Regions from separate parts of the Polaromonas sp. JS666 genome, predicted to be linked through region 1. Evidence: riboswitches for the same ligand, from Rfam matches in the RefSeq annotation. Region 1 holds a riboswitch; the other holds the start of a gene.
What was found. Region 1 has a riboswitch for glycine ahead of gcvT (glycine cleavage system aminomethyltransferase GcvT). Riboswitches for the same ligand answer to the same signal wherever they lie in the genome.
Positions count from the first base shown of each region.

Region 2: another riboswitch for glycine. It lies ahead of BPRO_RS20945 (D-amino acid dehydrogenase); the one in region 1 lies ahead of gcvT (glycine cleavage system aminomethyltransferase GcvT).

Region 1 is NC_007948.1:1,924,231-1,934,855, forward strand. Features, by position in the region: gene BPRO_RS09275 (alpha/beta fold hydrolase) at 1-168, shown strand, start outside; gene BPRO_RS09280 (FKBP-type peptidyl-prolyl cis-trans isomerase) at 202-603, opposite strand; gene BPRO_RS09285 (sulfite exporter TauE/SafE family protein) at 755-1,510, opposite strand; gene gcvP (aminomethyl-transferring glycine dehydrogenase) at 1,575-4,562, opposite strand; gene gcvH (glycine cleavage system protein GcvH) at 4,678-5,046, opposite strand; gene gcvT (glycine cleavage system aminomethyltransferase GcvT) at 5,142-6,338, opposite strand; glycine riboswitch at 6,354-6,455, opposite strand; glycine riboswitch at 6,477-6,590, opposite strand; gene BPRO_RS09305 (TRAP transporter large permease) at 6,614-7,891, opposite strand; gene BPRO_RS09310 (TRAP transporter small permease) at 7,983-8,477, opposite strand; gene BPRO_RS09315 (TRAP transporter substrate-binding protein) at 8,575-9,546, opposite strand; gene denD (D-erythronate dehydrogenase) at 9,619-10,625, opposite strand, start outside.
Region 2 is NC_007948.1:4,399,903-4,410,527, forward strand. Features, by position in the region: gene BPRO_RS20910 (acetyl-CoA C-acyltransferase) at 1-788, opposite strand, end outside; gene aceK (bifunctional isocitrate dehydrogenase kinase/phosphatase) at 873-2,750, opposite strand; gene can (carbonate dehydratase) at 2,791-3,453, opposite strand; gene BPRO_RS20925 (isovaleryl-CoA dehydrogenase) at 3,534-4,715, opposite strand; gene BPRO_RS20930 (PaaI family thioesterase) at 4,789-5,232, opposite strand; gene BPRO_RS20935 (MerR family transcriptional regulator) at 5,404-5,829, opposite strand; gene BPRO_RS20940 (MBL fold metallo-hydrolase) at 5,958-7,142, shown strand; glycine riboswitch at 7,419-7,519, shown strand; gene BPRO_RS20945 (D-amino acid dehydrogenase) at 7,688-8,947, shown strand; gene BPRO_RS20950 (sensor histidine kinase) at 9,011-10,576, opposite strand.

The DNA of each region.
Region 1 (10,625 bases):
GAAGACGCCCTGTACCGGGGCAAGCTGGATGCGCTGGCGGCGGCTGTGCGGCAAGCCCGAAATTTCCGGACCCTGACGCTCATTGATGCCGCCGGCCACTGGGTTCAGTTTGAACGGGCAGATGCCTTTAACCAGGCACTGCTGGCGGCACTCAGCGAGGCACCGTAAGCGGTGGCGTGAGGCCGCGTCCGTGCGGGCTGCTTATTTCTCGATGGCCAGCAACTCAACTTCAAACGTCAGCGTGGCATTGGGCGGCACCACACCGCCGGCGCCGCGCTCGCCATACGCCGTGGCGGGTGGGCAGGTCAGCGTGGCCTTGCCGCCGACCTTGATTTTCTGCAGGCCTTCCGTCCAGCACGGCACCACCCGGCTGAGCGGGAAGGTGGCGGGTGTGCCGCGTTTGTAGGAGCTGTCAAATTCCTTGCCGTCGGCGAGCGTTCCGCGGTAGTGCACTTTGACCGTGTCCGAGGCCTTGGGCTGCGCGCCGGTGCCGTCCACGCTGTGCACAATTTTCACGCCGGTGGGCAGCGTTTCGGCGGGTGCTGCGGCCAGCACGCTGGTGGCCAGAGCGCAGGAGGCCAGCAGGGCTGGAACGGATTTCATGATGTTCATGGGGTTGGTCATAAATGGTGGCGGATGGTGGCGGGGTACCGCTGACGGAAGCAGGCAAAACGGAAAACGCGCGGGAAACAGTCCGCCGCATTATCTCCGGGTCGGCGCAATGCCCTGTAACGGTGAAGTTACAGGCACCGCATCAGCTCGCCCGGCCCAGCAGCTGTGGCAGCGAGGAGCCCAGCAGGGCTGCACCCGAGGCGGTCAGCAGGCTCAAGATGATCTTGCGGAACATTACTTCGCTGATGCCAATGTAGACCCGCGCGCCGATGAGTGAAGGCAGCAGCATCGCCGGCGCCACGATGGCCAGCATGGGTACGGTTTCGCGGGTCACGATGCCGGTGGCGATGTAAGTGGCCATGGTGACCATCAGCATGGCCAGATTGAAGTTCTGAATGATGGCGCGCTGGGCGTGCTTGTCATAGCCGCGCAGCGTGCACCAGAGCGTGGGAATGACACCCGAAAAACCACCCATCGCACTCATCATGCCGCCTACGCCGCCCGCCAGCCCGTCGCCGAGACGACCGCCCGCGGTGATGCGGGGTAATTGGCCTGCCATCAGCATGGCGGGGCACCAGAGCATAAGCAGCATGCCCAGAAAGGCCTTGAACATCTGCACGTCCATCAAGGGCAGCATCAGCAGTCCGGCGGGAATGCCGAGCAGGCCACCGGCCACAAAAGGGGCCAGCCGCCGCAGATCAAAACCGCGGCGCACCGTAGCGGCAGCCACCAGCTGCCCGGTCAGGGCACCAAAAACCGCCATGGCGGCGGCAAGCCGCGGATCAATCGTCCAGGCCCAGACAGACATGGCGACGAGGCCGAAGCCAAAGCCTGAAAGGCCCTGCACAAAGCCGGCAAGTGCGGCACCCATCACGACCAGGAGTGTCTGCGAATCCATGCAGGGCGAAGAGGCAGTGAATGGCAGTGAACGGCAGTAAACCTTGAAAAACCCCTGGTTTGTTTCAGGCGTAGTCGCTCACGGGCACGCAACTGCAAAACAGGTTGCGGTCGCCATAGACGTTGTCGACGCGGCCCACTGGCGGCCAGTATTTGGCGTGCTGGGTCTTGCTGAGTATGGCTGCCCCCACATCGCGTGTGTAGGCATGCATCCATTCGCCCTTGAGCAGGCTTGCCGCCGTATGCGGCGCGGCCTTCAGCGGGTTGTCGTCCTGCGGCCACTCGCCTTTTTCGATGCGGCGGATTTCCTGCCGAATGGCGATCATCGCGTCGATGAAGCGGTCCAGCTCGTCCAGCGTTTCGCTCTCGGTTGGCTCCACCATCAGCGTGCCGGCGACCGGGAAGCTCAGCGTCGGCGCGTGAAAACCGTAGTCGATCAGCCGCTTGGCGACGTCTTCGGCGGTGACGCCGCTGGTTTCCTTCAGCGGACGCAGGTCCAGAATGCACTCATGCGCGACATGGCCGTTTTCACTGGCGTACAGCGTTGGGTAGTGGTCTTTCAGTCGCGAACTGATGTAGTTGGCGCTCAGGATGGCGATCTCGGTGGCCTGCTTCAGGCCTTCGGCGCCCATCATGCGGCAGTACATCCAGCTGATCGGCAGCACGGCTGCATTGCCCAAAGGCGCGGCGGAAATGGCCCCCACGCTTTTCACTTCGTGTAATGCGCTGCCCCCCGAGGGGGCTTCTTTTCCTTGGGGCGGCCCGGCGGAAAAGCTGGTGCCCTCTCCGAAGGCTCGGCCGCCTCCTGCATATCCGGCTGTGGCATGGCCGGGCAGGTAAGGCACCAGGTCGGCCACCACGCAAACCGGACCCACGCCCGGCCCGCCGCCGCCGTGCGGGATGCAGAAAGTCTTGTGCAGATTCAGGTGGCTGACGTCGCCGCCGAATTCGCCGGGGGCTGCCACGCCGACCAGCGCGTTCATGTTGGCGCCATCGACATAGACCCGGCCGCCGTGCGAATGCACCAGCTGGCAAAGGTCTTGCACATGGGTTTCAAAGACGCCATGCGTGCTGGGGTAGGTGATCATCATGCAGGCCAGATTGGCGCTGTGCTTCTCACACTTGGCTTTCAGGTCCTCCATGTCCACATTGCCCTGCGCATCGCAGGCCGTGACGACGACCGTCATGCCCGCCATCTGGGCGCTGGCCGGGTTGGTGCCGTGGGCCGATGAGGGAATCAGGCAGATGTTGCGATGGCCCTGGCCATGTGCTTCGTGGAAGGCCTTGATCACCAGCAAGCCGGCGTATTCGCCCTGCGAACCCGCATTGGGCTGCAGGCTGATACCTTTGTACCCGGTGGCCTGGCACAGCCAGTCGCGCAGCTGCTTGTCGAGTTCGGCATAGCCCTGCAGTTGCTCCTGGGGGGCAAAGGGGTGGATGTTGGCAAACTCGGGCCAGGTGATGGGAATCATCTCGCTGGTCGCGTTGAGCTTCATGGTGCAGCTGCCCAGCGGGATCATGCTGCGGTCCAGCGCCAGGTCCTTGTCGCTGAGCATGCGGATGTAGCGCAGCATGCCGGTTTCGGAGTGGTGGGTGTTGAACACCGGGTGGGTCAGGAAGGCGCTGGTGCGGCGCAGGTCGGCCGGAATCAGGGACTCGATGCCCTCTTCAAAGGCGCTGACCACGGGCACCGTCTGGCCGGGCTGGGCAAAGAAGGACCACAGCAGTTCAATGTCCTTGCGGCTGGTGGTTTCGTCCAGTGACACGCCCAGGTGATTGTTCAGGCGACATCGCAGGTTGGCCCCGGACTGACGGGCGCGTTCAGCTATTAAATTGGTGGCATCTCCGGTCTTGACGGTGACGGAGTCAAAGGCCCCCAGGTCGGTGATCTCATAGCCGAGTTCCTGCAGGCCGCGCACGAAGATGGCGGTGTATGCCGCCACGCGCTCTGCGATGCGCCTGAGGCCCTGCGGCCCATGGTAGACCGCATACATGCTGGCAATCACGGCGGGCAGCACCTGGGCGGTGCAGATGTTGGAGGTGGCTTTTTCGCGGCGGATATGCTGCTCGCGCGTCTGCAGCGCCAGGCGGTAGGTCGGATTGCCGTGGACGTCGACACTCACGCCCACCAGGCGGCCGGGCAGGGAGCGCTTGAACTCGTCGCGGCAGGCGAGGTAGGCCGCGTGCGGGCCACCGTTGCCCATGGGCATGCCAAAGCGCTGGGTGTTGCCCAGCACGATGTCGGCGTCCCATTCGCCGGGCGGCGTGAGCAGGGTCAGTGCCAGCAGGTCGGCGGCCACGCACAGGGCCGCGCCGTCTACATGCGCCTGGCCGGCCAGCGGGCGCAGGTCGTGGATGCTGCCGGTGGTGGCCGGGTACTGGGCCAGCACGCCAAAGTAATTGCCTTCGGCCATGAGCTGCGGCAGGGTAGTCACTGCGGTGCTGACCTTGACTTCAATGCCCAGCGGCCTGGCGCGGGTCTGGATGACTTCAATCGTTTGCGGATGACAGTCGCCGGCGACGATGAACACATTGCTTTTGCTTTTCACGCTGCGCCTGGCCAGCGTCATGGCCTCGGCGGCGGCGGTGGCCTCATCGAGCATGGAGGCATTGGCAATCGGCATGCCGGTCAGGTCGCAGACCATGGTCTGGAAGTTGATCAGCGCCTCCATGCGGCCCTGCGAAATCTCGGCCTGGTAGGGCGTGTAAGCGGTGTACCAGGCGGGATTTTCAAGGATGTTGCGCAGGATCACGCCCGGCGTGTAGGTGCCGTAGTAGCCCTGGCCGATGAAGTTCTTGAACACCTGGTTTTTGGCTGCGATCGCCTTGAGCTGCTTGAGGGCTGCCGCTTCAGTCACTGGCGCCGGAATGGCCATGGTGCTGGTGCGCGCGATCGAACGCGGAACAATCCCGTCAATCAGGTCGCGGCGCGAGGCGGAGCCCACCACACTGAGCATGTGCACTTCATCGGCCTCATCAATGCCGATGTGGCGCGGGATGAATTCAGAGGGGTTTTCAAGCTCGCCCAGCGGCTTGGCGGATGGCATCAACATGTGTTTATTCCGATAAAAGACAGACAGACGGACGTGCGCCGCGCAGGGCCGACCCAAGCAAGCACAGCCCCCTCGGGGGGCAGCGCAGCACACGAAGTGGCAAGCGTGGGGGCCATTAACCTGCGGAAAACTGGGTGTAGCTGGTTTCGTCCATCAGGGCGTCCAGCTGCGAGGCGTCAGACAGCCTGATCTTGAAGAACCAGCCGGCGCCCAGCGGGTCGCTGTTGGCCAGCGATGGGTCGTTGCGCAGGGCTTCGTTGACTTCAACGACCTCGCCGCTCACGGGCATGTAGACGTCTGCGGCGGCCTTGACTGATTCCACCACGCCGGCGGCTTCCTTCTGCGCCAGGGTGGCGCCGACGGCAGGCAGGTCGACAAACACGACATCGCCCAGCGCGTCCTGCGCATGAACCGTGATGCCCACGGTGGCGGTGTCGCCGTCAATCTTGAGCCATTCGTGGTCTTCGGTGTATTTGACAGTCATGAGGTTCTCCAGAAGTTCAGTGAAAAGGATTCAGCAAGTTAACGTAAAAGTAACGTGAATAACTTGAAAGGCGGCAGTGAAAGTCGGTAGGTTGCTCAGCCGCGGTAGTAGTGGTTGGGCACAAACGGCATGGCGGCTACTTCCATGGGAACGGGCTTGCCGCGCACCAGGGCATGGATTCGCGTGCCGATGGCGGCAAACTCGGGACTGACATAGCCCATGGCCACCGGCTGGTTGATGGTGGGGCCGAGCAGGCCGCTGGTCACCTGGCCAATGGGTGCGCCCGCCGTGCTTTGCAGTTCGGTGTGGTCGCGCACAGGCACGCGTTCCAGCGCGACCAGTCCCACGCGTTTGCGGGTCAGTGTCGCGGCCGGGTCGGCCAGTTGCGCCAGAATTTTTTCCGCGCCGGGAAATCCGCCGGCCCGCGCGCCGCCAGTGCGCCGGACCTTCTGGATGGCCCAGTTGAGCGCCGCTTCCACCGGCGTGGTGCTGGTGTCGATGTCGTTGCCATACAGGCACAGGCCGGCTTCGAGCCGCAGCGAGTTGCGTGCGCCCAGGCCAACGGGTTTGACTTCGGACTGGGCCAGCAGGGCCCTGGCCAGGGTGTCCGCCTGCGATTCGTGCACCGAGATCTCGAAGCCGTCTTCGCCGGTGTAGCCGCTGCGGGTGATGAAGCAGTCGCAGCCCGCCACCGTGAAACGGCCGCCGGTCATGAACACCAGCTTGTCAACACCGGGTGCCAGGCGCTGCAAGGCCGTCACTGCCTGCGGCCCCTGCAGGGCCATCAACGCCATCTCGGGCATGGGGATGACTTCGCACCGGCTGCCGATTTTTTGCTGGATGTGCGCGATATCGCCGACCTTGCAGGCGCCGTTCACGATGAGGAACAGGTCGCCGCCGTTGGCGCTGTCGTGCATGTTGCGGTTGAAAAACATCAGGTCGTCGATGATGCCGCCGTCGTCATTGAGCAGCAGGCCATAGCGCTGCTTGCCCGCCGGCAGGTCGATCACATCGACAGGCAGCAGGGTTTCCAGTGCCGCCGCTGAATCAGGACCCACCAGGCGCAGCTGGCCCATGTGGGATACGTCAAAAAGGCCTGCCGCCTGACGTGTGTGGTGGTGCTCGGCCATCAGGCCGGCAGGGTACTGCACCGGCATGGAATAACCCGCGAACGGCACCATGCGCGCGCCGAGTTCCACGTGCAGATCATGCAGCGGTGTTTTGAGAAGATCTTCGGGGGTAGCAGAAGAGGCGTTGGACAAGGCGGTCTCCGGGGGCAAACATGAATCCATGACCGATGGTCATGCGCTGCCCCTGCTGTCCACTTTACCTGAGAGATTCACCTGGCGATGCAGGCTTGCTCCTTCGGTGGGCCGCCTCGAAAGCGGTCTCTCTCCAGTAGGGAACGTTTTCCGGCGCCAGGCGCCGGAAAACGGTTGCCAGTCCTTTTGCCTGAGCGTTCAGTACACCACGAGGGGTGCCCTCATGGTGTTCGTGCGCCTTCGGCGGTTTTCGCGATGAAAACTCTCTCCTGACCTCTCAAGTGTAGCCCAAGGTGCGGGCCTTCCTACTTGGAGTACACCAGATCGCGCAGCGTGAGCGACAGCGCCGGGAAATAGGTGATCACCATCAGGCAGGCCAGGATGACCAGCACGAAAGGAAGCAGGTGCACGACGATGCGGTCCAGTGAAATACGCGCCACCGTACAGGCCGCAAACAGATTGACGCCGAAGGGTGGCGTGATCATGCCCAGCGCCAGGTTGACCACCATGACCATGCCGAAATGCACCGGATCTATGCCGAAATGCATGGCCACGGGCGCCAGGATGGGCGCCAGCACAATGATGGCTGCGCTGGTTTCGATGAACATGCCAATGATGAACAGCGCGGTGTTGACGCCCAGCAGGAACAGCGCCGGCGATTGCAGAACGGCTTCCAGCCAGCGGCCAATCGCATCCGGTACGCCCGCCCGGGTGATCAGAAACGCAAAAAGTCCTGCGTTGGCGATGATGAACATGATCACCGCGCTGGAAAGGACGGATTTACGCAAGACAAGTATGAGAGCCGGCAGATTGATTTCGCGATAAATCACCATGCCCACAATCAGGGCATAAAAAACCGCTACCGCCGCGGCTTCGGTGGGCGTGAAGATGCCGCCGTAAATGCCGCCAAGAATGATGACGGGCATCAGCAGTGCCCAGCCGGCCTGCCAGGTGGCCTTGCCAAAACTGAGCCGGCCATCGCCGTCATTTTTCCCCCAGCCCTTGATCTTGCAATACACATAGACAAAGGCCATCAGCGCGAGGCTGATAAAGATGCCGGGGCCGACGCCGGCGATGAACAGTTCGCCGATGGATACCTCGGCGCTGACGCCATACAGAATCATCGGAATCGACGGCGGAATGATCACGCCCAATTCGGCGCTGGTGGCCTGCAGGGCAGCCGCATAACTGGTCGGATAGCCGTGCTTGATCAGGGCGGGAATCAGGATGGCACCGACGGCAAATGTGGTGGCAACCGATGAACCCGACACGGCGGCAAAAATCATGCAGGTCAACACGCAGGTCATCGGCAGGCCGCCCTGAACGCCGCCGACAATGCTCTTCGCAAACTCGACGAGTCGGCGTGAAATGCCGCCTGTTTCCATCAAATTTCCGGCCAGGATGAAAAACGGGATCGCTGCGAGCGGAAACTTGTTGATCGCATTGAACATCTCCTTCACCGAGATCAGCATGTTGGAGTTCGAAACCTGGATGCCGAGCACGGACGCCAGGCCGATAGACACGGCAACGGAGATCGTCAGTGCAAAACACACGACCATGGTTGTCAGCATCGCGGCGGTCATTGTGCAGTCTCCTGAAAAAAGTTGGGGCAAGAAGCCGGCATTGGCCGGCTCGCGCGGGGCTTTGCCGCGACGCCTGTAGAAAATTTATGGATCATGTTGCCGTTTCCAGTTCGTGGTGCTGCGGATCCAGCATGTTGCCGATAATGCCGATCACGCAAAACAGTCCTCCGATTGGCATGGCTACATAGCCCCAGAACATCGAGATGGATTCGAGTCCGGCCATGGACTGTACGCGGCCGCGCATTGCATAGTCCCAGCCCCACCAGATGATGATGGCGATCAGCGTGAGTGCCGCCAGGCCGACCACCCAGTCCAGGATCCGCTTGACGCGGGGAGGGCTCCAACGGTAAAGCACGTCCACGCTGACCATGGCGCCTTGCCGGAAAGCCGCTGGAATGCCTAGAAATACCATCCAGATCAGACTCAGGCGTATCAGGATCTCGCTCCACTCGGCCGGCTGTTCCAGCACAAAGCGCGTGATGATCTGAAACATGCCGAGCGTTGAGGCGATCACCAGCATGCCGCAGGCTCCCGCCATGGAAATGCTGGTACACCAGCGCTCGAACTTGAGAAATGCTTGCTTCATGGCAACTCGCTCCGCTCACAAATGAAACGCCCGCCAGTCCAGTGACTGCGGGCGTAGAGGGCTAAAAAAATGAAAATGCAATGCGCAATTGGACCGCTTACTTGTAATTGCGGATCTTCTCGATGTTGGCCTTGCCGAACTGCTTTTCGAATTCGGCGTTGACCGGTGCCAGGGCAGTGACAAATTTCGATTTGTCAATATTGTCAATCACCGTCATGCCCTTGGCGCGCAGGTCGGCGACCCCTTTGGCGTCGTCCTCATCGACCCGTGCGCGGTTGGCCTTGGTGCCTTCCTTGGCGGCGTCAAGAAACGCCTGCTTGTCGGCCGCGCTGAGCTTGTCGAAGACTGCCTTGTTCATCACCCAGATGCAGGGCGAGTAGACGTGGCCCGTCAGCGACAGGTGCTTTTGCACCTGGTCAAACTTGGACGCAATGATGACCGACAGCGGGTTTTCCTGGCCATCGACCGTGCCCTGCTGGAGGGCGGTGAACACTTCGGGGAATGCCATCGGCGTGGTAATGATGCCAAAACCCTTGTAAGCGGCAATATGCACCGGGTTTTCCATGGTCCGCATTTTCAGACCTTTCAGATCCTCGGGGCCCTTCACGTCACGCTTGCTGTTGGTCATGTGGCGAAAGCCGTTTTCGCCCCAGGCCAGCGCCTTGAAACCCTTGGCGTCAAATTTGCCCAGCAGGTCCTGGCCGATGGGGCCGTCGAGTACGGCGCGTGCGTGGGCCTTGTCGCGAAACAGGAAGGGCACGTCGAGAATCTTGGTCTCCGGTACAAAGTTGGGGACGGGGCCGGTGGAGGAGAAGGCGAGTTCCTGGGTGCCCAGTTGGACTGCTTCGATGGATTCGCGTTCGCCGCCCAGTGCACCGCTATAGAAAGTCTGAACCTTGTAGCGGCCGCCGGTGCGCTTTTCCACCTCTTTGGCAAAGGTGTCAATAGCGACACCCTGGTGGGAATTCTGCGACGTCGAAATACTGATTTTCATCGTGGTCTGTGCAGCGGCGCTGGCGACAATACCGAGGGCCATGGTCATGCCGATGATGAGTTTGTTGAGTTTCATGGGGTCTCCGAAGGGGTGGGTGGTCGTTCTGACGGGCTTCCGGCCCGTCAAAAGTTGTCATACAACTCTGGATTATGTCCGTTCGGCCAGAGTCGCCACACTGGGGTTTTCGAGCACATAGTTACGAATAATGGTTTCAAAGTCGGGGTCGGGCAGCAATCCGAGCTCGCGGGCGCGTACGGCATTGATGTGGGCGGGCCAGCTGGTGACGATTTTTGCAACCGCAGCGTCCGGCGTCCAGTCGATCAGTGCCGCAACCTGCTTGCCTGCCACGCGTTCCAGCGCGGCGGCCATCTCGCCAGCCGTCGTTTTGAGCGCCGGCAGGTTGATGGCGGTGCGGGCGCCCCATTCGGCATCGCTCGCTTGCGCCGCCCGTATCAACCCATCAATCGTGCGGCCTGGCGACGACAGGGCCACGGCCGTTTCCGGCGGGACCGGACAGGCCACCCGCACGCCAGCCAGCGGCTCGCGGATCATGCCGCTCAGAAAGCTGGACGCCGCAGCATTGGGCCTGCCGGGCCGCACGCTGACGGTCATCAGGCGCACATTGCGGCCCCGGATGAAGCCCTTGCGCGCGTAGTCGGCTACCAGCTGCTCGCCGATGAATTTCTGGATGCCATAGCTGTTTTGCGGCGTGGGCAGCGTCGTGTCGTCAATCACCGCGGGCAGGGGGTGCTCTGGCGAATTGCCGAAGACGGCGAGTGAGCTGGCAAATACGACGGTGGGGGATGTTTTCAGCGCGCGGCAGGTCTGGAGCAGGGCCCGCGTGGCGTCCAGATTGCTGCGCATGCCGAGGTCGAAATCAGCCTCGCACTCGCCGCTGACGGCCGCGGCCAGATGAAAAACGATAGCGTCTTCCGCCCGTACGACAGGAGTTGCGGCCGGGTCTCCTTCCAGGAGCTGGTTCAGGTCGCCCACCACCTGGCGTATTCGCCTGTCTGCCGCCAGATCCGCGGGCGGTGCCGCACGGTCCACCAGTGTGATGGTCTGAATGGTTTTCGGTGTGGCGCCTGCCAGTGCAAGCTGGCCTCGCTTGAGAAGCTCGCGGGCGAGTCGGGCGCCCAGGAATCCGGCGCCGC
Region 2 (10,625 bases), 2.5 Mb from region 1:
GATTCGCGGGTCAGCACCAGCGCCGCGGCGCCGTCATTGATCGACGAGCTGGATGCGGCGGTGATGGTGCCGTCTTTCTTGAAGGCGGGCCGCAGCGCCGCGATCTTGTCAAGCTTGACCTTGCCCGGACCTTCATCGATGGAAATCACGGTGTCGCCGGCCCGGCCTTTCACGGTGACCGGCGTGATCTCGGCCTTGAAGGCTCCAGACTCCGTGGCCGCCTTGGCGCGCTGCACGCTGGCCACCGCGAAAGCGTCCTGCGCTTCACGGGTGAACTGGTATTTTTCGGCGCACTGCTCGCCAAAGGTGCCCATGGCGCGGCCGGGCTCGTAGGCGTCTTCCAGGCCGTCCAGCATCATGTGGTCAAAGATGCGGTCGTGGCCGATGCGCACACCGCTGCGGCCCTTGAGCAACAAATGCGGTGCGTTGGTCATGCTTTCCATGCCGCCGGCCACCATCACGTCACGGCTGCCCACCATCAGTTGGTCGTGCGCCAGCATGGTGGCTTCCATGCCGGAGCCGCACATCTTGGAAAGCGTCACGGCACCTGCGCTGGCAGGCAGGCCGCCCTTGAAGCCGGCTTGCCGCGCCGGCGCCTGGCCCTGGCCCGCCATCAGGCAGTTGCCGAACAGGACTTCGTCGACTTTTTCAGGCGCGATGCCCGCGCGCTCAATGGCGGCCTTGATGGCTGCGCCGCCGAGGTCGTGTGCGGCGAGCGAACTGAAGTCGCCCTGGAAGCCGCCCATGGGGGTACGGGCGGCGCCGAGAATAACGATGGAATCCGACATGATGTGTGTCCTTTCAGGGTTGAATGAAAACTGTGGTGCTGTTCTTGCCGTGCTTTTTGCGCGCTTGCCAGGCTCTTGCCGCGCTTAGGGGGTCATGCCACTGAGGCCGGTCAGCATCGGCTCGGGCGGAAGGTGGGTCAACAATTCGTGGTCATTCCGGCCGGGGGAATGGCGCCGGGTGAAGCGCTTTTCCCGCTCATAGGGGAAGACGTCGTGCACATGGCCGGCCTGAATGCGGGCCTGGTGGCTTTGCCAGAACTCGGCATCCAGCAAGTCGCCGTGGTGCTTCATGAAAACCTCGCGCACCGCGTCATTGCCGAGCAGGAAGGGGGCGAAGGTTTCGGGAAAGACGTCTTTGGGCCCCACGGAATACCAGACCTCGCCGCTCATTTCCTCTTCATCATTGCGCGGCGCCGGCACCCGGCGGAATTTGCAGTCGGTGATGTATTCAATCTCGTCGTAGTCATAGAACACGACCTTGCCGTGGCGGGTGATGCCGAAGTTCTTCCACAGCATGTCACCCGGAAAGATATTGGCTGCCACCAGGTCCTTGATGGCGTTGCCGTATTCGACAACGGCACGTTCGATCTGGTTTTTTGCAGCGGGCTCGCCGACGCCGGCGTCAAACGCTTCCTGCAGGTAAATGTTCAGCGGAATCATGCGCCGCTCGATGTAGACGTGCTTGATGATCACCTCCGTGTTGCCGTCGCGGTCGCGGTCGCTGATTTCGAGCTGGCTGGGTGCAAACTTTTCAATTTCAGCAATCAGCTCATCATCAAACCGGGCGCGCGGAAAGGCAACTTCACTGTACTCCTGGGTATCAGCCATGCGGCCCACGCGGTCATGCTGCTTGACGAGCAGGTACTTGCCCTTGATCTGCTCGCGGCTGGTGTCTTTTTGCGGCGGATAGTAGTCCTTGATGACCTTGAAGACATAAGGAAACGAGGGCAGGTCGAACACCAGCATCACCATGCCCTTGATGCCGGGCGCAATGCGGAACTTGTCGGTCGAGTGCCGCAGGTGGTGAAGGAAGTCTCGGTAGAACAGCGTCTTGCCCTGCTTGGCCAGGCCGAGCGCGTTGTAGATTTCCGCGCGCGGCATGTGCGGCATCATGCTGCGCAGAAACTGCACATAGGCCGACGGGATGCCCATGTCCACCATGAAGTAGGCACGCGCAAAACTGAACAGGATGAGCAGGTCATCCTCGCCAAACAGTGCGGCGTCTATCACCAGCTTGCCGCTCTTGCTGTGCAATATCGGCAGGGCAAGCGGCACTTCATTAAAGCCGTTGATGATCTTGCCGACGACGTAAGCGCCCTTGTTGCGGAAAAACAGGCCCGACAACACCTGTATCTGGAAATTGGCGCGCAGTTTCACGTCGCTGAGCCGCTCGCTGACGGCCTCCAGCACATAGCCGGCATCGCGCTCCAGGTCTTCAAACTCCAGGCGCAGGTCGAAGTCGCGCACCAGCCGGACGATGATCTCGCGCAGGTTGTCGCGGGTCGGGTAATACGCACGGTAGGTGGGTTGCGCCGTCGGCTCCTCGTTTTCAATGTACTCGGTGCTGACGGCTGGCCGGACGAAGATGAAGTCGTTCTGGAAATAGCTGCGGTGCAGTATTTTGGTGGTGACCGAATTGAAGAAGGTCTCAGCCAGTTCGGGCTGGTGGTGATTGACCAGCAGGCCGATGTAATGCAGCTTGACCTGGTGCCAGACATCCATGGACTGCTCGCCGGCCTTGAACTCACGCTCCAGCCGCGTCGACGCTTCGCGCACGCGCAGGTCGTAAAACTCGATACGCTCGCGCTGGGCGCGTTGCTGGCCATGCCAGTCGGCGGTTTCGAAACGGTGCTTGGCACGCGCCGACTCGGTGCGAAACAGCTGGTAGTGGCGGTTGAACCCGTCCATCATCGCTTTCGCAATGTCGTAGGCGATGGTGGAGTCAAGGCGCTGGGGAAACACGGCGAGTCCTGGTTCTGGCGCTGTCTGGCGTTATCTGACGTTACCGGCTGTTCCAGAGGTCCCAGACGCGGTCCACCGCCTGCCGGTAGCGGGCATCCAGCTCCTCGGGGTCTGAGACGCTCATCTGCAGGTCCTGCAGCAGGCCGTCGTGCACACCGAATGCCCAGCCGTGCACAGTGACGTCCTGGCTGCGGGCCCAGGCGTCCACCATCACGGTGCTGACCGACACGTTCACCACCTGCTCGATCACGTTGATGTCGCACAAGGCATTGGCCCGCACCGCATCGGGCAGGCTGTCGAGCAGCTGGCGGTGCCGGTGGCGCACGTCCTGGATGTGGCGTATCCAGTTGTCGGCCAGGCCAATGCGCGCGCCTTCCAGCGCGGCCTGCACGCCCGAGCAGCCGTAATGACCCACCACCATGATGTCCTTGACCTTGAGCCGCTCCACCGCGAACTGGATCGCGGACAGGGCGTTGAGGTCGGAGTGCACCACGATGTTGGCCACGTTGCGGTGGACAAACACCTCGCCCGGCTCCAGCCCGGTGATCTGGTTGGCCGGCACGCGGCTGTCGGAGCAGCCAATCCACATGTATTTGGGAGTCTGCTGCTTGACCAGGCTGGTGAAAAAGCCCGGCCGTTCGGCTTCCATTTGTGCCGCCCAGGCGCGGTTATGGCTGAAAAGGCTTTCAAGTGATGCTGTCATGGGAACGATCTTAATCAGTTGCAGGCCGGGCGGCCTCACAGGGTCATCCCTTGGCCATTCGTTGCGCCAGGGTACGGGCCTCAGCAGGTTTCGGCAAACAGTTCACGGCCTATCAGCATGCGGCGGATCTCGCTGGTGCCGGCACCGATTTCATAAAGTTTGGCGTCGCGCCAGAGGCGTCCGAGCGGGTAGTCGTTGATGTAGCCGTTGCCGCCAAAAATCTGCACACCCTCGCCGGCCATCCAGGTGGCCTTTTCGGCGCACCAGAGAATGACGGAAGCGCAGTCCTTGCGGACCTGGCGTGCATGCTCCGCGCCCCGCATGTCCAGGTTTTTGGCCACGGTATAGGCGAAGGAGCGCCCGGCCTGCAGCACGGTGTACATGTCGGCGACCTTGCCCTGGATCAGCTGGAATTCGCCAATGCTCTGGCCAAACTGCTTGCGGTCGTGGATGTAGGGCACCACGTTGTCCATCACCGCCTGCATGATGCCCAGCGGTCCGCCCGTCAGCACGGCGCGTTCGTAGTCAAGGCCGCTCATCAGCACCTTGGCGCCGCTATTGAGGCCGCCCAGGATGTTTTGCGCCGGCACTTCGACATTGCTGAACACCAGCTCGCCGGTGTGGCTGCCGCGCATGCCGAGCTTGTCGAGCTTTTGCGCCACCGAAAAGCCCTTCATGCCCTTTTCGATCAGGAAGGCGGTCACGCCGCGGGCGCCCAGCTCAGGCTCGGTTTTCGCGTAGACCACCAGGGTATCGGCGTCGGGGCCGTTGGTGATCCACATCTTGCTGCCGTTGAGCAGGTAGTAGCCGCCATTGTCCTCGGCCTTGAGCTTCATCGAAATCACGTCGCTGCCGGCGCCGGGCTCGCTCATGGCCAGCGCGCCGACGTGCTCGCCGGAAATCAGCTTGGGCAGGTATTTCTGGCGCTGCGCGTCGGTGCCGTTGCGCTTGATCTGGTTGACGCACAGATTGCTGTGCGCCCCATAGGACAGCCCCACGGAGGCGCTGGCCCGGCTGATCTCTTCCATGGCCACCATGTGGGCCAGGTAGCCCATGCCTGCGCCGCCATATTCTTCGCCGACGGTGATGCCGAGCACGCCCAGCGCGCCCATTTTTTGCCACAGGTCCATCGGGAACTGGTCGTTGCGGTCAAGTTCGGCGGCGCGCGGCGCGATTTCGGCTTGCGCAAATTCACGCACGGCGTCACGCAGGGCGTCGGTCTCTTCGCCGAGCTGGAAGTCAAGTCCTGGCAGGTTGGTCATGATGGCGTCTTTCGCGGGAGGTTACAGAGGTAGCCAGGTGCATGGGGGCGACCGGGCTGGTTCTTGCGGGTTGTCAGTAGGTCTTGGGCACGGGAACGAGCGTCTGCTGCATCAGCGCGCAGGCGCTTTCCTTGCCATTGGCGTCGACGTGCACCACGTCGGCGGTGGTCACGATGATGCGCTTGCCGGCCCGGGCGACACGGCCGGTTGCCCGGAGCTCACCATCCCTGAAGGCGGCCAGAAAATTGATCTTGTATTCGACCGTGGTGACTTCGGCCTCGGGAGGCGCCACCGTCAGCGCGGCATAGCCGCCGGCAATGTCTGCCAGCGCGCCCATGGCGCCGCCATGGAAGCCGCCCTGCTGCTGGGTGACACGTTCTGAGTAAGGCAGTGCAATTTCGCACAAGCCGGCCTCCACCCGCAGCAGCCGCGCACCGAGGTGCTGCATCATGCCCTGGCGTAAAAAGCTCGCTTCAATGCGCTGAAAAAGCGCTGACGGCGCGGAAAGTGCGTCCATGGGGAAAGCCTTCTTTCGGGAGTGGAGGGGGTCACGACGTCAATTGACGTTTACGTAAACGTCAATTATGAACCATTTGACCCCACCGCAACAAGCCTCCAGGCAATTGTTGATATTGCTGAAATGGCTGAAAAGGCTGAACTCGTCGATCAACGCAGGAACCGGGGGAACTCAAACCTGGCTGGTTTTGGGTTTGGGTTTGTCTTTGGCCTTGACGGTCTTGTCGAGCAGCGCCTTGGCCTCTTTTTCGTGGGTGCGAATCTCGTCCAGGTTGGCCTGCAGGTCCAGCATCTGCGCTTCGAGCTTCTTGCGGTGCTCGGTCAGCACGGCCAGGAATTTCTTCAGTTGCGGGGCGGTGTCGCGCGGACTGTCATAGGAATCGATGATTTCCTTGGCCTCCACCAGCGACAGGCCCAGCCGCTTGGCGCGCAAGGTGAGCTTGAGCCGGGTGCGGTCGCGCGCCGTGTAAACGCGGTTGCGCCCGCCCGGCCCCATGCGCTGGGGCTGCAACAGCCCCATGTCTTCGTAAAACCGCATGGCGCGGGTGGTCAGGTCAAACTCTTTGGCAAGATCGCTGATGGTGTAAGTCGTGGCCATGATGATTGAGTGGGTACGAACAGGGGCAGGCAAGGACACGGACAAAGGTGACAGCGCCGGGCGGGCGTCATCACTACAATGGCTCCACGTGACGTTTACGTAAACGTCAAATATAGCGCGAATATTACATGAACCTCCTTGAACAGCGGCTCGATTACCCACTGGCGGATACCCTGCCCGAGGCAGGCGAGGCACTTGAGATTGCACCGGGCGTCAAGTGGATACGCATGGCGCTGCCATTCGCGCTGGACCACATCAACCTGTGGCTGCTGCGCGATGAGCTCGATGACCCGCACAACGCGGGCGTAAAAATCCAGGGCTGGAGCGTGGTGGACTGCTGCATCAGCAGGGAAGAGTCCAAGGCGCAATGGGAAGCGATTTTTGCGACCCAGCTTGAAGGCCTGCCCATCCTGCGCGTCATCGTGACCCACATGCATCCGGACCACATAGGCCTGGCGCACTGGCTTTGCCAGCGCTGGTCAACTCCTGCGGGGCCCGCCGACGAGCCGCCTCTAGGCGGGCCCGGCCCCCTCGGGGGGCAGCAACCCGCGCAGCGGCGGAGCGTGGGGGCGCCATGGACTTGTCGCCTGTGGATGAGCGCCACCGACTACCACAGCGCCCGCATCGGCACCCAGAGCACCACCGGTTTTGGCGGAGACAGTGCCGCGCTCTTTTTCACCGCCCACGGGCTGACCGACCCGGAGTCCGTCGAGAAGATCAGGGGCCGCACCGGCTACTACGCCAGCATGGTGCCCGAGGTGCCGGGCAGCTTTCGCCGCCTGGTCGACGGGCAGATGATCCGCATTGGCGGGCGGGACTGGCGCTGCATCAGTGGTTATGGCCATGCGCCGGAGCACATGGCGCTGTACTGTGATTCGACCCGGGTGCTGATCAGTGGCGACATGGTGCTGCCCCGCATCTCGACCAACGTCAGCGTCTACGACATGGAGCCGGAATCAAACCCGCTTGCGCTGTTCCTGCAGTCCATCGACAAATTCCGGCCCCTGCCGCCCGACACGCTGACCCTGCCCTCGCACGGCAAGCCGTTCCGTGGCCTGCACGAGCGTATCCAGCAGTTGCACGACCACCACCGCGACCGGCTGGCCGAGGTGTTGCAGGCCTGTCAGGCCCGGCCCTGCAGCGCAGCCGACATCCTGCCCGTGATGTTCAGGCGAAAGCTGGACCTGCACCAGACCAGTTTTGCCATGGGCGAATCAGTTGCGCACCTGCATGCACTGTGGTTTGAGGGACGGGTGCACCGGCGGATCGATGCCGCCGGCGTCTTCCGCTTTGAAGCCCCATCGCCGCACTGAAACCATAGGCTAAAACCGCAGGCGCGGGGCCGGGACTACGCGGCAAGGCCTCGAGCGGGCGCCCGGGACTTTGCAACACCGGCGCCGCAGGCTCAGCGTTTTGCGCAGGATTTGACCACCCCCAAGACCGCCTGACACTGTGGCCGCTGCCCGCCAACGCGGCCAGCACGCAGGTGTTTCGATCGGCGCGCACGGCGGTTCGCGGTGCCGAACTGGACGCCCCGGCCAGATTATTGTTATCATCGCAGCGCTGGGGCGGCTCGCATGAGTCGCCCCAGCGTGGTATCGGGAGAGTCTGCCGTCCAGCATTGCCTGGCGGCGGCGCCGAAGGAGCAACCGCCCCGGAAACTCTCAGGCAAATGAACCGGTACCACCCATGCACTCTGAAGAGCTGCCGGGTTTTTTCGTCACCCGGCGCACCGAAGGAGCAAGCGGATTCGCGCGTCACAGCGCCGGTTCGTGAATCTCTCAGGTCCAGCAACAGAGGGGGCGTCCGTCACGCATGATGCGTGCGGGCTCAACCCTTGACGTTCTGGAACCTTTCTATGAAAACGATCGCCGTCATCGGCGGTGGCATCACGGGTGTCACCACGGCCTACGCGCTGGCCAAGCGCGGTTTTGAAGTCACCCTGTTCGAGAAGCATCGCTACGCGGCGATGGAGACCTCGTTCGCCAACGGGGGCCAGCTGTCGGCCTCCAACGCCGAGGTCTGGACCCATTGGTCGACCCTGCTCAAAGGCATCAAGTGGATGCTCAAGAGCGATGCCCCGCTGCTGCTCAACCCCAAGCCCAGCTGGCACAAGCTGTCCTGGTTCGCCGAGTTCATTGCCTCGATGCCGGCCTACCGCCAGAACACGATAGCAACCGCCCGCCTGGCCGTGGCGGCGCGCGAGCATCTGTTCGACTGGGCCGCGCAGGAGGGCATCGATTTCGACCTGAAGCAGCAGGGCATCCTGCACATCTACCGGGACAAGGCCGGGTTCGATCACGCGGCCCGCGTGACCGAACTGCTGGCCCAGGGCGGGCTCGCGCGACGCGCCGTGACACCGTCGGAAATGCGCGCCATCGAGCCGACCCTGGCGGGCAGCTACTATGGCGGCTTCTTCACGGAAAGCGACTCGACCGGCGACATTCACAAGTTCACGACCGGACTGGCCGCCGCCATCGCGCGGCGCGGCGTTCATTGCCTGTACGGGCAGGACGTGCAATCGGTCACCACCAACGGCCGGCAGGTCGATGTCACGGTGGGACAGGCTGACGAGCGACGCACCTCGGTGTTCGACGGGGTGGTCGTCTGCGCCGGCGTCGCCAGCCGTGCGGTGGCCGCGCGACTCGGTGACCGGGTGAACATCTACCCAGTCAAGGGCTATTCGATCACGGTGAACCTGCTCGACGAGTCCAGCCGCGCAGCGGCTCCCATGGTCAGCCTGCTCGACGATGAGACCAAGCTGGTGACAAGCCGCCTGGGTGAGGATCGTTTCCGCGTGGCGGGCACTGCCGAGTTCAACGGTTACAACAAGGACATCCGCGACGACCGCATTCGACCCCTGATCGACTGGGTGGAGCAATGCTTCCCGGGCATGAGCACCCGCAGCGTGGTGCCCTGGGCAGGCCTGCGGCCCATGATGCCGAACATGATGCCCCGTGTCGGCCGCGGTCGGTCTCCCTGCGTGTTTTACAACACGGGCCACGGCCACCTGGGCTGGACGCTGTCAGCCGTGACGGCGGACATGATCGGCAGCCTGGTGCAGCAGGGCCTGCAGGAGCGCAACGTCCCGGGCAGGCTGAGAACCGCGGACGCCTGACAGGCCCGGTGGGCGCCTGCGCTGGCACGGCGTGCCGGGTGGCGTGTGTACGGGCTCAGGCCGTCAGGCGGCCTGCGCAGCATGCGGTAGCGCCAGGTAAAAACTGGCGCCTGCCTGGCCGGTGGTTTCAGCCCAGACATTGCCGCCGTGCCGTGCGGCAACCCGCTTGACGATAGCCAGGCCCAGACCGTTGCCGGGGAATTCAGCAGAAGAGTGCAGGCGCTGAAAAGGCGTGAACAGTTTGCTGCTGTAGGCCGTGTCAAAGCCCGCCCCATTGTCCGACACCAGCAGGACCAGCTCGCCGGGGGTGGCGCCGGGCATCAGCCCGACCTTGATCCAGGCTTCGGCTTTTTTGGAGGTGAATTTCCAGGCGTTTTCCAGCAGGCAGGCCAACGCCGTCGTCAACAACCCCTTGTCACCAACGAGCAGCAGGCTGGCATCCATCTCGATCGCCACGCTGCGGTCCGGGGCGCGTTTGCGCAAATCGTCGACCAGTGCTCGGCAAATAGGTACCAGGTCGAATTTTTCAGGGTTACCGGACAGCTCCGGCAACTGGACCAGGGTTCGCAGGTCATCAACCAGCTTGGCCATCTGGCGCGTGCTGGCCTGAATGCGGCTCACATAATGCAGGCCGGACGCATCGAGCGCAGTCGAGTAGTTCTTTGCCAGCACCTTCGCGAACCCGTTGACGGCATGCAGCGGCCCCTGCAAGTCGTGGGACACCGCGCGGGTGAAGGCGGCCACATCGCGCCTGGTCTTTTCCAGCTCGCTCTGGCACCCGGCCAGTTCCTGTTCCAGCTCCGCATTGGCCCGCCGCAAGGCGCCATCGGCAAGGTGACGCTGTGAGACATCCGCCAGACTGACGAAAACTGCCTGCTGGCCATTCCAGCTGACCGGGCCGCAGGCCAGCTCCACCAGCACCTGCTGCCCATCGGCCTTTTGCTGTTTGCACAGGCGCAGCGCGAGCAGCCCCTCCCCGACGCCTTTGCCCGAAGCGAGGGAGCTGAGCCATCCAGCGCCTTCTCCCTCGGGAAATAGCGCATCCATGCCCAGCGTCAGGAACTTCTTGCGCGCAATGCCATAAAACTCGACGGCCGCTTGGTTGACAGCGAGGATGCGCGTGGAGCTGTCGTCAAAGATCCACATCGGGTTGGGATTCGCCTCAAAAATCAGCTGGTTGTAACGCTCGCTGTCTTCCAGCACATCCAGCAACCTTTGCGTGGATGAGACATCCCTGAGGCTGACGACGTAGCCGGGGGGCTGCCTCGTAAAGGCGTACCGGACCCACTTGTCTTCAAACTTGTCGTGGGCAACAAAGGCGTGCCGCGCGGCAAAGGTCAGGGCCTGGCCCGTGGCGCTCTGATGCTGCTCCGTGATGTCTTCCGGCACGGCCTCCCAGAAATCGAGCCCGGCCAGGGCCGGCTGCGCGCAGTGCAGGAGTTCGAGCGCGCGGGGATTCGCCTCGGTGATTCGGCCGCGTTCATCGAGCAACACCATGCCGTCGCCGGACTGCTCCAGAGGCCCCCAGCCCAGCTCAGCCGGCGCCGATGACCGACTCCCGTTCTGCACGCCCAGGCCGGGCATCTTGTCTGCCAGCTTCACCCCGAACAGGTTGAGGAATCGGCTCATGGGGATTGCACGGGGATTGTTTGGCGGGCTGGCTTGCTTCAGAATCCGG